2 regions of the Paenibacillus sp. B1-35 genome follow, and region 2 is predicted to be linked to the other one. Evidence: a T-box and tRNA genes for the amino acid it is inferred to sense, from the RefSeq annotation. Region 2 holds a T-box; the other holds one or more tRNA genes.
The links. The T-box of region 2 lies ahead of ACQ5BJ_RS21280 (valine--tRNA ligase). A T-box ahead of a tRNA ligase gene usually reads a tRNA of that ligase, here a tRNA-Val.
Positions count from the first base shown of each region.

Region 1 (7,900 bases), on a different contig from region 2:
GAGAGACGATTGACACGCTGCTTCGAGCTTTGCGTGAATTATCTGAGCTTCATCATGAGCGGAATGAAGTTCAGGAGCTTGTTGTGAAAATACCGGAGATCCCGCAGTTGTCTCTCATTCCACGAGATGCCTTCTATGCGGATACAGAGGTTATTCCATTCAAGCAATCTGCAGGTCGAATCATTGCTGAATTTATATACGTATACCCGCCAGGCATTCCGATCTTGCTGCCAGGCGAAGTCATATCGCAAGAGAACATCGATTATATCCGCGATCACGTCGACATCGGGCTCCCTGTCAAAGGGCCTGAGGACCGCAATATTGAATTCGTCAAGGTTATACGCGAGGAACGCGCAATATTTTAAGCATAATACAGGGTGCCCCATGATGTTGGGGCACCCTGTATTATTATTCCCTCTACCAGTTAGTATTGATCCTGAACCTCAAGTGAAGGTATTCGCGTACGCAGCAGCTGAGCCGCCTCACACGCTGCCTCCTTATGCGGCAAATCAAACTTCGCTTGCAGAATTTCTGAACGCAAATCGTCAGCGCATAATAAGGTTGAACGTCCTGTTTGCATGCATACGACTAATGTCTTACCATAAAAATGATCGGAATAAATGAGTGCGAAATCAAAGCGAATCTGTTCTGTGGCCCAACCGACAAAGGTTACATTTGCTTGCTCCGTTACTTCATACAAATCGTCAAACATCGCACACCTCCTCGGGATATCCTATTCCAAGAACACCAACCAATTAATGGTTTTACGTTCAAGTATAACATACCCATTTAGACACGAACAAGAATCAAACTCCACTTTCCATGTAAATATTGCCATACGGATCAATCAGATGGTATGATGAAAACGATTCGTGCTACAAGCAGAAGATGTCCGAAGGGGAGGATAGATTCGATGAGTCAAAGCGCATTCATTACATTTGTTGATGGTTCGGAGGTTGCATCCGTAACATTAGATGAATTAAAGAGCCAGCTTCTTCATTATCGGGAGCAAACCCAATTAACTGGAGAACAATTAAACTGGGATTATGCCGAGGCTGCCTTTCCATATACAATTGAGACAAAGCCCGGCCAAGAGCAGGAATGGTTTTATTTAAAAGGTTCGGATCCATTATATCGGCACATCGTGTTCGGTGTAGGAGAAAATGAGGATTCCAGGCACTATGTACAAATGGTGCTGCCTGATGGTGCCACTCACGGAGACAAAGCCAAGGGAAATGAGTTATGTAAATACTTGGCCAAAAAGTGGAAAGCTGAGCTTACACTATTCAATGGAAGGATTATGCATTATAATCCGCGCAAATAAGAACATGCAATGTATTTATTTACGTACGCAATACGCAGCATATACAGAACAAGCTCCAGAGATCTCCGGAGCTTGTTCTGTGACGTATATATTGGTGGAGCGAGAATAATTACTCTCCTTGCTCAGCAACCAATTCATTGTATGCTTGCTGTACGCGTTCCCATTCAGCATCATCTTCGATAGGAAGCATTGCCATTTCTTCGCCTTGCTCTTCCAGACGTACGATGATTCCGTCCGCTTCTGGATCGTTTCGTTGGAGAAGAAGTGCATATAGCTGCTCGTCGACGTTGAACGTTTCGACCATCGCCATGTCGATTTCGTTGCCGTCTTCGTCTACCATTGTAATAATCAATTCATGATCGTGGTCGTGATCATGATCGTGTCCACATCCGCAGTCATGGTTATGTTCGCTCATGAGTAAATCTCCTTTATGTTCAGGTAGTGGTCATACTCACGTATCGTACCACTTTCTGCGAATGAGGTCAACGAAGGCCTAATCGCCTCAGTATGTATATCTAACCAGAAGCTTTCAGCCTTAGTTTGGCAAAACTGCTGGCAGCTTTTTCTGAGATATAAGTGTAAAATCACCATTCTTTTGTCTTAAATAGCAGGAGATCATGTAATCGCCCTTCGCCTTAAAGTCATACTTATGTTCATCGGTAGTGAACCAAAAGTTATCTTCTTTGTTTGGAACGTCCGCTTCCTGAATCATCGTTGTTTTCCCTTTGGGATCCGTTATCGTAATTTTAATCTTATCGACTGCCGATTGCAGACTATCAATTTGGACAAATACCTTAAAGGAATTTTTTCCGGTTTCAATTTTGCCAAATGTCTTATTGTCTTTAAACAGCATCAAATCCACATTAGGCTTATCTATGACTACCTTCTTATTTGCATCATCCCAGAATATGAATGCCTGAAGCGCTTCTGATAGTTGACGGACAGACAAATAAGCACGTCCATCTATCATATACCCGCCTTCACTCACGGAATTTCCATTTAGAACAACATCAATTTTCTCAGCCGCTGAAGCGGCTTGCGTAATATCTGTTTGTGCCGATGCATAAGCTCCGCCTACAATGGAACCAAGCAGTACGAAAGCTGCAAGTCTCTTGCCTTTCATCTCGTTACCCCCAAATTGCTTTGTTGTAAAGTTATACTCCAATCATACAGCAGAGTTGCGCTGGCTTCGTAAATAACCTTTCCTTCTTTGCAGCAGCAATGTATGAATGCCTTATAGAACCAGTTGTATTGTCCCTAACCTTGATCTTTGCTTTACATGCCCTTTCTTGTCGAACAATAAATGATACGCATTCTCCTAAGCTCATTATTGGTGATTTCAGCCGAAATCCTCAAGCCTGCCCGTCATGCCGCATATCCTCATATAACCGCCTCCAAGGAAAGTTTGGGCCTGGACAGTTGGCTTTTCTTCTTCCGTCTATCTGAAAATGTCCCAATACATGTTCATAATCTAATGGAATCCAATGTCCCCATTGCTCCATGACATATTGCTGAATATATCGATGCAGATTAAGGCTTGCCAAATATTGCTCCTCGGTAAGAAGCCCGTCCATCCCCTCATGTTCAATTGATACTGCATATAAATTGGGATTGATTCCTTTATCACGTACAATATAGGCAGGAGCAAGCGCTATTCGCTCTCCTTCTAGTCCTTGGGAGAATGCCATGCGTTCTAAACCTACATATTGGTAAATCAAACCGTTTTTGGAGACGATAAAATGAGCGGAAGATATTTTGTTATCCGGACATGTATACCAAGCATCCAGACGAGATATGCTCTGGGCAGAAATATGATTCACAATAATCTGGGGAATTTCACCCTTGCGATCACTTGAATTGGTATGCTCATTCCCTCTCCATACAATATTCAGCTGCATCGCAATACCTCCTATTTGTTCAACAGGTACGAATATAGGCCAGCCGCATAACTTTAGAGCCATTATGACCCGGGAAATGATTTTTCCGAACCTACACAGCACAACTCCCGGCACATGACTTCCTGTAAACGAACAACTAACCGCTTATTTGGGAGCGAGTTAACACACAAGGAACACCACTGCCAACTGCACCTGGCTGAGACATTCGCTCAATGTATTCCATACCACGTGCACACGGGGTTTTGCATACTTCACACCGATCTGAGGTTACTAATTTCATCGTGTACTCTTCTTGGCCCAACTGCACTGTCGTCTTCTTTTTGCCTTTACCCTTCGTCATGCCGATCACCCGCTTCATGTGCAATTCACGTGACTTGCTACTTACCAACTGAACGCTGATTATTGCATGTTATGCAGGATTTCACACCCTTGCTTGTGCATTTATCCCAGTCATGGTACAGTATAGGCGTAATTTAAGCCTTGTCAGCCAATAGGAGGATAAATATGAACCTTCGCATTCAAATGTTAGGGACAGGCAGTGCATTTGCCAAATCATACTTTAATAACAACGGATTACTCTACGCAGATGAATTCACACTGCTCATCGACTGTGGATTTACTGCACCAATGGCGCTTCACCAACTGAACAAATCGTTCTCCGACATCGATGGTATTCTCATTTCTCACATTCATGCTGATCATGTTGGAGGATTAGAGGAATTCGCATTCCAAATGAAATTCAAATATGGTCGCAAGCCTAGCTTGTTTATTGCTGCACCGCTCGTGACTGTATTGTGGGAACATACATTACGGGGAGGACTAACCCAAGAAGGAATAACATGCTTGGAGGACGTATTCGACGTATATGCAATTGAGCCTCAGCAGCCATATAAGATTGCTGATGGTCTCATTGTTGAATTGATTGAAACTCCACATATCGAAGGCAAACGTAGTTATTCCCTGCTGTTCAATCATACCTTCTTCTATAGTGCTGATATGCAGTTCCAGCCTGAGCTGCTATATAAATTGGTTGAATCACGCGGAGTAACCACTATCTATCACGATTGCCAATTAACAGGCAAGGGGGAAGTACATACGACGCTGGCCGAGCTCTTGACGCTGCCTGAATCAATGCAAAGCCGCATTTCCCTAATGCATTATGGGGATGATCGACCCGAATACGAGGGGAAAACTGGTGCTATGTCATTTGTGAATCAGCACCTACTGTATACAATCGAGTAAAATGCCAAAAGAGCACTTTATAGCGACCTATTTAGGTGCTGAAAGTGCTCTTTTACATAACGTGCTTGTTATTCGAAGGACGGCAAATTATCCAAATTGTTACTAGGGTCGCCGTCGGCATCTCCACGAATATAAGTGCCGCCGTCCCTTCCTTTAAATGCATTCACACCTGCAATTTCTCCATTTTGAACGGCTTGGAGAGCTTGCTCATAATTCAATATCCGACCTGCGCTCGTTTGGAACGCCGTCAAATCGCCATCTCCATTTTTTTGAACAGCTACAAATGATTCGCGTTGTGACATTGAACATCCTCCTATCTACGGGCATCAAACTACCTTCAGATGCGATTATAGGTAGGATATCCAAAAAACTCAAAATGATGAGCCGAATTCAACCTACACCATCTATAACAGCTTTTTCTCCATCCGGACATGAGGAATGCCTGCATCTAAGAATGGCTCCTCTGATACCGTTTCATAGCCCAAAGAGTAATAAAACCCTTCCGCTTGGCATTGACCGTCCAATACACATTTCTCAACACCGTGTTTTCGTGCGATTTGTTCCAAGCCCACCATTAAGACTCGTCCAATTCCTTTTCCGCGAAACGGCTTTCTTACTGCAATGCGTTGCATTTTAGCAGTGAATTCATCCAAAAGCTTCACACGTCCTGTCGCAGCATACTGCCCATCCGACATCAGCAGAACGTGAAAGGCTGGAGCTCCCAAGATGTCGTATTCGTCACATTCTTCTTCTTCAGGTACATGTTGCTCAGCCACGAATACCTCTTTACGTATAGCAATACATTCATCCAATTGCTCCTGCGTCCTAACTTCAATGATTTCTGCAGCCACTCCCGCTCACCTCCGAATGAAATGTGCAGCAGCAAATGTATAGTCTCTGAGCTACTGCAAACGAATTTATATTATACAAAAAAATCATTTTCATGTATAGTTGCAGTAACGGATACGCTTACATTGGTAAGGAGGTACAAGATGGATCCGATTATTGCTACTGTCATCGCTGTTGTCATCATGGTTATCGGCATGGTTCTCTTACTGCTCTACGTGACGAAGAAGGCCTATGCACGCAAATGGGATGCATACGATCCTATGGACGACGCACAAAAGCAATCCAATCATTCCACAACAAGCTCTGACTCATAAAGAATTATACTATATGCTATGAACAGAAGCAGCCCCGGTCGAATCTTATAGATTCGGAAACCGGGGCTGTCAGTTACAACCTTATGTATGGCTACACTTTAAGGATCATACACTTCCTCAATAATCGGCTTGCCATACACATCCTCATAGATAGGAATCGTCCTCTCTGTAGGCTCTAGCAGAGGGTTGGAGCGACTTGCATCGACCACGCTCAACCTTACCCCAATAAGCAAGACGCCAATGATGACCCCTGTCAACATTACCACGCCCAATAAGGCCCATGGTCTTCGCATGATGAATCCCCCGCTTACATCTCATAACTTTACGTATAGCCCCTATTTTCACCGTAAAGTTATCTCCTTAAACATTTCAATTCATCGGTTTATGATTTCATTTCCATTGCTGCCGTCTTCTTCAACTGAGCGCAGCCATACGAATTGCTCATCATGCCTCGTACTATCAAATATGAGCAGACGAGACAAAAACCAGCAAACAACAGCAACCAAACCAAATATCGCTATCAGCCATACAAATAGTTCAGCTCCCATTTTCAACCCTCCGCTTGTCCTCATTATTAACTTGGAATATCAGTTATACCTTCACTATATGAACTTCTCTGTTACTTTAGTTCTCGATAACACGAACAGACAATAAAAAAAGCAACTATCATTACTTACGAATGATGGTTGCTTGATAACTTCGAGAGAAGTCTACATACTGACACAAACTGATAACCACTGAGGCAATCCTGAAATAACAATGCCGCAGCGATTTTTACCAATTCGCTCTATTTTAGCAAATCTTATTACAGGATTATGTTTGAGAGAAAAGCGTATTGTTTCACTTCGCAAACAAAATAAACCCCCTTGCTTCCAAGGGGGTGGATTAAAATTGTATGGTGATCTGTAGTGGGCTCGAACCACTGACCCCCACCCTGTCAAGATGGTGCTCTCCCAGCTGAGCTAACAGATCATGTCAACAACAATCTTAATATAACATCAATATATTACCATGTCAATTGAGCTAGATCATTTTTCACTTCAACGGCGGACATGTGAACCCCCCTCATTCATATGCCTCTTGTGCTGGCATGACAGCAGTTCACATATCTGCCTATCTTCATTTATATATTAGGTATTTGCCAGTCGATTTCCTGTTCGCCCCATTCACGCAGCTTATTATTAATCTTCGAATATGGCTTGCTTCCAAAGAAGCCTCGGTGCGCTGAGAGTGGACTTGGATGCGGAGCTTGTACAATATAATGCTTCGACTGATCAATCATACTCGTTTTCGCTTGAGCATGACTTCCCCACAGCACGAATATGATTGGGCGCTCTCTTTCATTCAACAGCTCAATAATACGATCCGTGAATTTCTCCCACCCCTTGCCGCGGTGCGAGGCTGCTTGTCCTTGCGCTACAGTCAGCACTGTGTTCAGCATCAGTATGCCCTGATTCGCCCAATGAAGCAAGCTTCCGTTGTTCGGAATTGTCAGGCCTACATCGTCAGCTCCTTCTTTGAACATATTTTGTAGAGATGGCGGCAGCTTAACCCCTGGTTGAACAGAGAAGCTTAATCCATGTGCCTGTCCTGGCCCATGATAAGGATCTTGGCCCACGATAACGATCTTCGTATTTTCATAGGAAGTGGCATTCAACGCTGAAAATATGAGATCATATGGCGGATAAATGACGGCACGCTCGTATTCTTGGCGAAGCCAGCCCCATAGCTGCTTAAAATAGGGCTTTCTTACTTCATCATGCAGCAACGCTGCCCAATCATTCTGTACATGCATCCCCAATGTATTCCCTCCCAAGTTTGTACCAAGTTGTTTATGATAGTTTAGCATTTGAAACTCTTAGCATGCGGCATATGTGAAAACATAAGAATATAAAGCAAAAAACTCCTTACTTGTTCAAGGTCTGAACAGGAAAGGAGTTCTAATCATCAATACGTGGTGCCGAGGACGGGGGTCGAACCCGTACGATGGTCACCCATCGCAGGATTTTAAGTCCTGTGCGTCTGCCAATTCCGCCACCCCGGCACATTTTCCACATCGCAATGTGGTTCAAATATGCGGTCATTGCGCTTCACAAGCTGCTCTTCTACTTCCGATTCAGATTGTTATATATCGCAACCGACAAGATATAATATATCATACGCCTTGTTATGATGTCAACAATAAATTTAACGATGTAAATGTTCGCAAATGAGCAATAGCAACTTCATTATTTTTTCAACAGCAATCGTGTTCATATCTTACGCTGCCCATT
Region 1 is NZ_JBCHVJ010000002.1:408,123-416,022, reverse strand. Features, by position in the region: gene ACQ5BJ_RS09385 (aminotransferase class I/II-fold pyridoxal phosphate-dependent enzyme) at 1-365, shown strand, start outside; gene ACQ5BJ_RS09380 (DUF3055 domain-containing protein) at 425-712, opposite strand; gene ACQ5BJ_RS09375 (DUF1885 family protein) at 914-1,324, shown strand; gene ACQ5BJ_RS09370 (DUF1292 domain-containing protein) at 1,434-1,739, opposite strand; gene ACQ5BJ_RS09365 (stalk domain-containing protein) at 1,860-2,447, opposite strand; gene ACQ5BJ_RS09360 (N-acetylmuramoyl-L-alanine amidase) at 2,677-3,222, opposite strand; gene ACQ5BJ_RS09355 (hypothetical protein) at 3,359-3,580, opposite strand; gene ACQ5BJ_RS09350 (MBL fold metallo-hydrolase) at 3,727-4,464, shown strand; gene ACQ5BJ_RS09345 (DUF3892 domain-containing protein) at 4,533-4,766, opposite strand; gene ACQ5BJ_RS09340 (GNAT family N-acetyltransferase) at 4,869-5,315, opposite strand; gene ACQ5BJ_RS09335 (hypothetical protein) at 5,457-5,627, shown strand; gene ACQ5BJ_RS09330 (hypothetical protein) at 5,726-5,920, opposite strand; gene ACQ5BJ_RS09325 (hypothetical protein) at 6,002-6,175, opposite strand; tRNA gene ACQ5BJ_RS09320 (tRNA-Val) at 6,524-6,599, opposite strand; gene ACQ5BJ_RS09315 (uracil-DNA glycosylase) at 6,751-7,422, opposite strand; tRNA gene ACQ5BJ_RS09310 (tRNA-Leu) at 7,583-7,671, opposite strand.
Region 1: it encodes a tRNA-Val, which carries the amino acid that the T-box ahead of ACQ5BJ_RS21280 (valine--tRNA ligase) is inferred to sense. The anticodon was not compared.

Region 2 (7,900 bases):
ATTGAGCACTTTGATGTTGATCTATTATCGACACGAACATTGAATATAACAGGAATTTTATCGCTGCGCGGCATCTCGATGGAAAGTATCGAGCCTGCAGCTTGGGAACCTGAGCAATTTACGGTCGTGCATCAAACAGAGATCGAGCAGGATGAGGAGGAACCTTCATGGCTGCGTGACTACGGTACATATACACCGGCATTTACATCGAGTCATGAAGAGAGTTTGTCTGAGAGCAACGGAGGATCGAATGATGAATCGAATAACGAATCATCGAATGTAGAATCGGATGCAGATCCAAGAGAGGAATATAGAGAGTACAGCTCTGCATGGAATTCCGAAGAACAAAAGCAGGAACAGGATCACGAGTTTATGCAAGATGAAGAGGAAGAAGAATCTGAATCTTATACTCGAGCTGCAGAAGAACTGGAAGCCAGCGAAGATGAAACTGAAGATGAGCAGTTGATTGCTCAATCAAATCATGAGCCATCCGACACCACTTCATCCAATTCTCAACGAGTTCCACTGACGTGGAGTGGTTCCCAATGGAACAAGGAGATTCTAGAAGCGGAAGAGCGAATGGAAGGCCAAAGTGCCGAAGCTTCGGAGGACGAGCGGCAGGCATCAAGCGAAACGAATGCTGATTCGCATGAAGGTGAACATGTGCGCACACCGAAGGGAGCTCCGTCTGATTTCCATACATTCTCTGAGGAAGCCCATGCTCGCGAACCCGTTGCAAGCCATGACAAGCGTGAGCGTAAGGAACGTGTATCCTCTACAGAAACGGATGATTCAGCGGCTGCCCAATTGTCAGAAGAGCTTGAGTCACTTGTCTCAACTCATGATGATGAGCGGGAGAGTGTAGAAGCCGGATCTGTTGTCAATGAACAGTCGGATGCTGATCCGGCAGCTGCAGTAAAGCAGGAAATGAAGATTGCGATTGGCAAGGGGAAAAATAGTGAGCCAGAAGCAGCCGAGCCGCTCGGGTTCAGTTCATTGCTTTCGAAGAAGCGGGAGCCACAAGAGTCGGATCGGGTTCAGACGGAAGAGGAGACTGCGAAGCAGGCAGCGACGAATACGGAGGCCTCTGGAGAGGAAGTAAAGTGGCAGTCGTTATTCCTCCAACGTTTGGATGATGAACGTGCATTCAAAAAAGTGCGCTTGTGTATTGTGCAGCGTTCCGAAACGCTCGACACGATAGCAGACCGATATAGCATGAATTCACGAGAGATTGCTCTCTACAATCGCTTGGCGGAATCGGATGTATCCGAAGGGCAAGTTCTCTACATTCCCACCTCGTAACGATATCTCCATAAAGGCAAGAAACCCGTATGGCTCATTGAGCGACGGGTTTCTTTGTGTCTGCATGCAGCTGTACAAGCTTCAATACACGTCCCACAAAAATCCAATGAAAATGAGGAATAGTACAAAAAGCAAAAATACGTCAAATGCTGTTGGCAGAAGCAACGTGCGGATAAATTGCAAGCAAATGATGGGGAAAAGAACCCCTTTAATGGAACCTCGAACACGACACCACCACCGTTCCATATAAAACACCTCCTATAGTACATGTTATGAAAAACGAAAAACAGGTTATGACTAATAGGGAACCAATTATCAGCATCCTTTTGCGCTCCGTCTATTGACTCGCAGGTTGTGCGAAGGTACAATATATCGTAAATGTTATTGTTTACTTTCATAGCTGACTGATTGAAAAACGATGAACAGGATTAGTAAGCGATCGGCCCCTTACAGAGAGCAGAGCGACACGGTGCAACGCCTGCAGGATCGTCCAGCGCTGAAGTCACCTGGGAGTTGCCCATTTGAACGTATCAAGGTAATGTATGAACATTGTGTTCATCGTGTTCCTCATACGCTAGAACAGGCCGGCCGCAGCCGTTATTTGCAACTGAAGTGCCGCTCAGCAGAATCTGTATGCTTGGAAGTCTGTATATAAGAGCGGAATAAAGGTGGTACCACGGAAGATAAACCTTTCGTCCTTTGCGACGTAAGGTTTTTTTATTTGCCTGCAGAAGTGAATGCATCCCTTACAAATGCCATAGTTTAGACGCTTGAGGAAGTGTTATGGGAGACAGCGCAGGGTTGTTATTCGCTTCGGTTCTATAGGCATAGTATTGTCGATTAGACACTCATGATTAAGTAACGGAGGGATTTTGATTGACAGAGAATCAAGAGCAACTGTCCATGCCAACGACGTACGATCCGAAGGCAGCGGAGCAGAAATGGTATGATTTCTGGATGAAAGGCGAGTATTTTAAAGCAGGTGTTCGCAAGGATGCTGAACCGTTCACGATCGTGATTCCGCCTCCAAACGTTACCGGCATGCTTCATATTGGTCACGCGCTTGACTTTACATTGCAGGATATTCTTATTCGCTTCAAGCGGATGCAGGGATATGATGCGCTGTGGCTTCCAGGCTCTGACCATGCTGGTATTGCAACGCAGACGAAAGTAGAGCAGAAGCTGCGCGAAGAAGGAGTAACACGCTATGATTTGGGGCGTGAAGCGTTCCTGGAACGTGTATGGGATTGGAAGGAGCAATATGCGAATACGATCCGCGAACAATGGGCGAAGATGGGGCTGTCCTTGGACTTCTCCCGTGAGCGCTTTACGTTGGATGAAGGTCTGTCCCGTGCGGTTCGCCAAGTATTTGTGAAGCTGTATGAGAAAGGGCTCATTTACCGCGGTAAATATATTATTAACTGGGATCCGGCAGCGCGCACGGCATTGTCCGACATTGAGGTTGAGTACAAGGAAGTGCAGGGGCATCTATATCATCTGCAGTATCCACTTAAAGACGGCAGCGGCTCAATTACTGTTGCAACAACTCGCCCAGAGACTATGCTCGGCGATACAGCAGTAGCGGTTCATCCAAAGGATGAGCGTTACCAACATATGATTGGCAAAATGTTGGTGCTGCCGATTGTAGGCCGTGAGATTCCTGTAATTGCAGACGAATATGTAGATAAAGACTTCGGAAGCGGTGCGGTTAAAATTACACCAGCCCATGATCCGAATGACTTCGAAATGGGACTTCGCCATCAATTGCCGCAAATAACGGTAATGGATGAGTCCGGCAAAATGAATGAGCTGGCTGGTCAATATCAAGGAATGGATCGTGCGGATTGCCGGAAACAGATCGTGAAGGACTTACAAGAACAAGGTGTGTTGATCAAAATTGAGGATCATGTCCATCAGGTTGGACACAGCGAGCGCAGTGGCGCAGTTGTAGAGCCGTATTTGTCAACACAATGGTTCGTGAAAATGAAGCCGCTCGCAGAGCGCGCAATCGAAGCGCAAAAAACGGGCAAAGGCGTTAATTTCGTGCCGGAACGCTTTGAGAAGACGTATTTGCATTGGATCGAGAATGTGCGCGACTGGTGTATTTCTCGTCAGCTGTGGTGGGGCCATCGCATTCCTGCTTGGTATTGTGAGGATTGCGGACACATTCATGTTGCAGAAGAAGATGCAACTGCATGTACATCGTGCGGAAGCAGCCATTTGAAGCAGGATGAAGATGTACTCGATACATGGTTCAGTTCTGCGTTGTGGCCGTTCTCTACGCTTGGCTGGCCGGATCAGACGGAAGATCTGAAGCGCTACTATCCAACGAACGTGCTCGTTACAGGCTATGACATCATTTACTTCTGGGTGTCCCGCATGATCTTTACGGCACTGGAATTTACAGATGAAATTCCGTTCAAGGACGTTCTGATGCACGGCTTGGTGCGTGATGCTGATGGCAAAAAAATGTCCAAATCGCTTGGCAATGGCGTCGATCCGCTTGAAGTTATCGAGAAGTACGGTGCCGATGCAATGCGCTTCATGATTTCCACAAGCAGTACGCCAGGGCAAGATTTGCGTTTCCGTTGGGAACGTGTCGAGCAGGCGCGCAACTTTGCGAATAAGATTTGGAATGCATCGCGCTTCGCTTTAATGAACTTGCAGGGCGTGACCTATGAGGATATCGACATTACAGGCGAATTGGGCACAGCGGATCGCTGGATCCTTCACCGTATGAACGAGACGGCTCGTGAAATTACGCGCCTCATGGATGCATACGAGTTCGGCGAAACAGGACGTGTGCTCAATAACTTCATTTGGGACGATCTGTGTGACTGGTACATTGAATTTGCGAAGCTCAGCTTGTATGGCTCAAATGAGCAAGCGAAGAAAAAGACGCAATCTGTTCTTGCCTATGTGCTTGACCGTACAATGCGCATGATTCATCCATTCATGCCATACATCTCAGAAGAGATTTGGCAGCACTTGCCGCACTCCGGCGAAACGATAACGCTTGCGGAATGGCCTGTATACCATGCCGAATTCGAAGCGCCTGAAGCAGTCCGCGAGATGATGCTTCTTATGGATATGATCCGTGCAGTGCGCAATATTCGTGCTGAAGTGAATGTGCCAATGAGTAAGAAGGTAGAGCTGATTGTGAAGCCGGCTGATCGCACGATCGAAGCGAACATTACGAATAACCTAGAGTTCGTAGAGCGTTTCTGTGGTACATCCAAGCTGGAGGTAAGCATAGAGGCTGGTGCGCCGAACAAGGCAATGACTGCCATTGTTACTGGAGCTGAGCTGTATTTGCCGCTTGCTGGCCTTCTTGACATTGAACAAGAAATTGCCCGTCTTCAGAAAGAAGTCGAGCACCTGAACAAAGAAGTTGAACGTGTCGATAAGAAGCTTGCTAATCAAGGCTTCATCGCGAAGGCGCCTGCTTCGGTCATCGAGGAAGAGCGTGCCAAGCAGCGTGATTACAGCGAGAAGAGAGACAAAGTATTGGCGCGTATTACAGAATTAACAGAAGCGTAAACAACCTGTGCGATATGTATGGCCGATCCGGGTTTGGGCATTGCTCTTTGCCGGTTCGGCCGTTTAATGACATCTGATAAAGGATGAGGATCATGTCGGAGACAAATGAGACGGAAGCAACCGATTTTCCTTTTGTTCGGGTAGAAGACGCAATTGATTGGATCAATTCATTAATTCCGTTTGGAATCCGTCCGGGCTTGGATCGGGTAGAATTGATGATGGAGCGGTTAGGTTCTCCACACCGTCGATTAAAATTCATTCATGTCGCGGGCACGAATGGCAAAGGCTCGACTTGTGCGATGTTAACGAGTGTTTTACTTGCTAACGGGTATGATGTCGGTACCTTTACTTCTCCTTATATTGAGAAGTATACGAATCGTTTAAAATACAATAACGAGGACATTCCTGAAGAAACGCTGCTTCAACTTGTGAACAAACTGAAGCCGTTGGTGGATGAAATCGCGCAAACGCCGCTAGGATCGCCGACGACGTTTGAAGTATCTACTACGCTCGCCATTATGTACTATGCGACAGTGACGTTCCCGGATGTTGTTGTATGGGAAACCGGGCTTGGCGGACGACTTGACGTAACAAATATCGTGACTCCAATCGTATCCATTATCACGAATATCGGTCATGATCATATGGACATACTGGGGGATACTATCGAGCAGATTGCTTTCGAGAAAGCGGGCATCATTAAGCCTGGAGTTCCAGCTGTGACGACAGTAGAGCAACCAGAGGCGCTGGAGGTCATTAAGCAGGCTGCGGCCAAGAATCAATCTACTCTGTATGTCATGAACGAACAGTTCCGAGTGGAACTGCTCAATGCGGTTGAAAATGAACAGAACTTCACATTCTTTGGCCCATTCCGAACGATGGAAGAAATGTCACTTACGATGAACGGGGCTCATCAATTGAAGAATGCGGCTGCCTCATTGATGGCGCTTGAAGTGCTGCGACAATATATGGCTTTCATTTTGGAAGATACAACTACGCGAGATGGACTGAAGCGTGCTGCGTGGCCAGGACGATTAGAAATGGTATGCAAGGAACCTCGCTTGCTGCTCGATGGTGCGCATAACCCGGAAGGGGCTGCGACGCTTGCACAAGCGCTGCGGGATACGTACCAGTACAAAGGGCTTCATATTATGATGGGGATGCTGTCGACAAAGCATCATCACGATGTTCTGCGACATATACTACCTTTAGCTAATACCGTTATTTTTACAGAACCTGATTTCCGCAAGAAGATGGAAGCGGAAAGCTTACGAGATATTGCCGAGCAGGTGATGGGAGACAATACGAATCGTCCGACTATCCTTGTAGAGCCTAACTGGCATAAAGCTTTGGAACAGCTCCAGGCGATGACAGTACCAGGAGATTTAGCAGTAGTTACGGGGACTTTATATCTGATTGCAGACGTTCGTTCTTTCGTTCTGCATCGGACCGAATCTGAAAAGGGTTGGTGAGTTCGTTTTGAATACGACGGAACATATTCATTTTATCGGCATCGGGGGCTATGGGATGAGCGCCATCGCTCGTGTCATGCTGGAAATGGGGTACACCGTCACGGGGTCCGATGTGGCCGAACAGGATTTGACGGAAAAGTTACGCAAAAAAGGGGCGACTGTACATATCGGGCATGACCCAGCCTATGTTCAGAACGCAGATACAGTGGTATATTCTACAGCTTGTCCGAAGGACAATGTGGAACGGGTTGCAGCTGAACAGCAGGGTATTCCAGTTATTCACCGCTCACAAATGCTGGCACGCTTACTGAATGCGAAGAAAGGCATTGCTGTAGCAGGCGCTCACGGAAAGACAACGACTTCTTCGATGATCGCGTTTGTTATGGAGCGCTGTGGTGTGGATCCGACTTATATCATCGGCGGCGAAGTGACGAACCTAGGGACGAATGCCCAAGCAGGTAACAGCGAGTATGTAGTTGCGGAAGCGGATGAGAGTGATGGCTCCTTCTTGAATTATCACCCTCATATCGCGGTTGTACTCAATATTGAAGCCGATCATTTAGAGAATTATGGCGGAGATTTCGAACGCTTGAAAGAGGCTTATGTACAGTTTCTGTCTCAAGTAAGCGCGGATGGATGCTCTGTATTGTGTGCAGATGATCCAATTGTCGGAGCTATGCTTCCGAGCTTGGGTGCAGGTGTTGTGACATACGGCATTGAGCAAGCGGCTGATTATACAGCTACAGAGATTATCGCGGAAGATCGCGGCATGACCTTTACGATGAATCATCAAGGCAAGGCGCTTGGTTCGGTTCAACTATCTATTCCGGGTACGCATAATGTATTGAATGCAATGGCTACTATTATTGTTGCTATGCGTACTGGAATTCCATTCGAGCAGGCAGCGGCAGCCATTGTGGACTTTATTGGGGCGAAACGTCGTTTCCAAGTCATCGGTGAAGAGCAGGGCGTACTGGTTGTAGATGACTATGCACATCATCCGACAGAGATCGAAGCAACTCTATCAGCTGCCAAAGCAACAAACCGCCGCATTGTTGCGGTATTCCAGCCGCAGCGATATTCTCGAACTTATTTCCTGTTCGATCAATTCAGCCGCGCATTCGCTGGTGCGGATGAGTTGATTTTGACAGATATTTATTCTCCAGCTGGAGAGAAGCCGATCGAAGGAGTGCACTCTTCGAAGCTGGTTGAACGCATTCGTGAGAATAGTAATCGCAATGCGCAGTATATTGCGGATAAGAGTGATGCGTTGGAGCGTCTGAAATCGATCGTAAAACCTGGTGATCTGGTCATCACAATGGGAGCGGGCGATATTTGGAAGACGGCGCGTGGATTGGTTGAGGTGCTAAAATAGCAGCTTGGCAAGGAATACTCCTAAGGTCAATAAAGTCTGTATTACATGATTGTATAGAAAAGATCGAGTTCGGATGCAGATCCTCTAACTCGATCTTTTTGTTTATCCGTTTGACGCATTGAGCTTAACAGAAAACACGTTTGATCGCACGTACATCATCATATCGAATCCGTCGTATGATAGAGATTCCGCGGCGGCGTATTCGTAAGCG
Region 2 is NZ_JBCHVJ010000007.1:24,614-32,513, reverse strand. Features, by position in the region: gene ACQ5BJ_RS21290 (LysM peptidoglycan-binding domain-containing protein) at 1-1,302, shown strand, start outside; gene ACQ5BJ_RS21285 (hypothetical protein) at 1,384-1,548, opposite strand; T-box leader at 1,712-2,005, shown strand; gene ACQ5BJ_RS21280 (valine--tRNA ligase) at 2,206-4,842, shown strand; gene ACQ5BJ_RS21275 (bifunctional folylpolyglutamate synthase/dihydrofolate synthase) at 4,935-6,314, shown strand; gene murC (UDP-N-acetylmuramate--L-alanine ligase) at 6,322-7,689, shown strand; gene ACQ5BJ_RS21265 (hypothetical protein) at 7,814-7,900, opposite strand, start outside.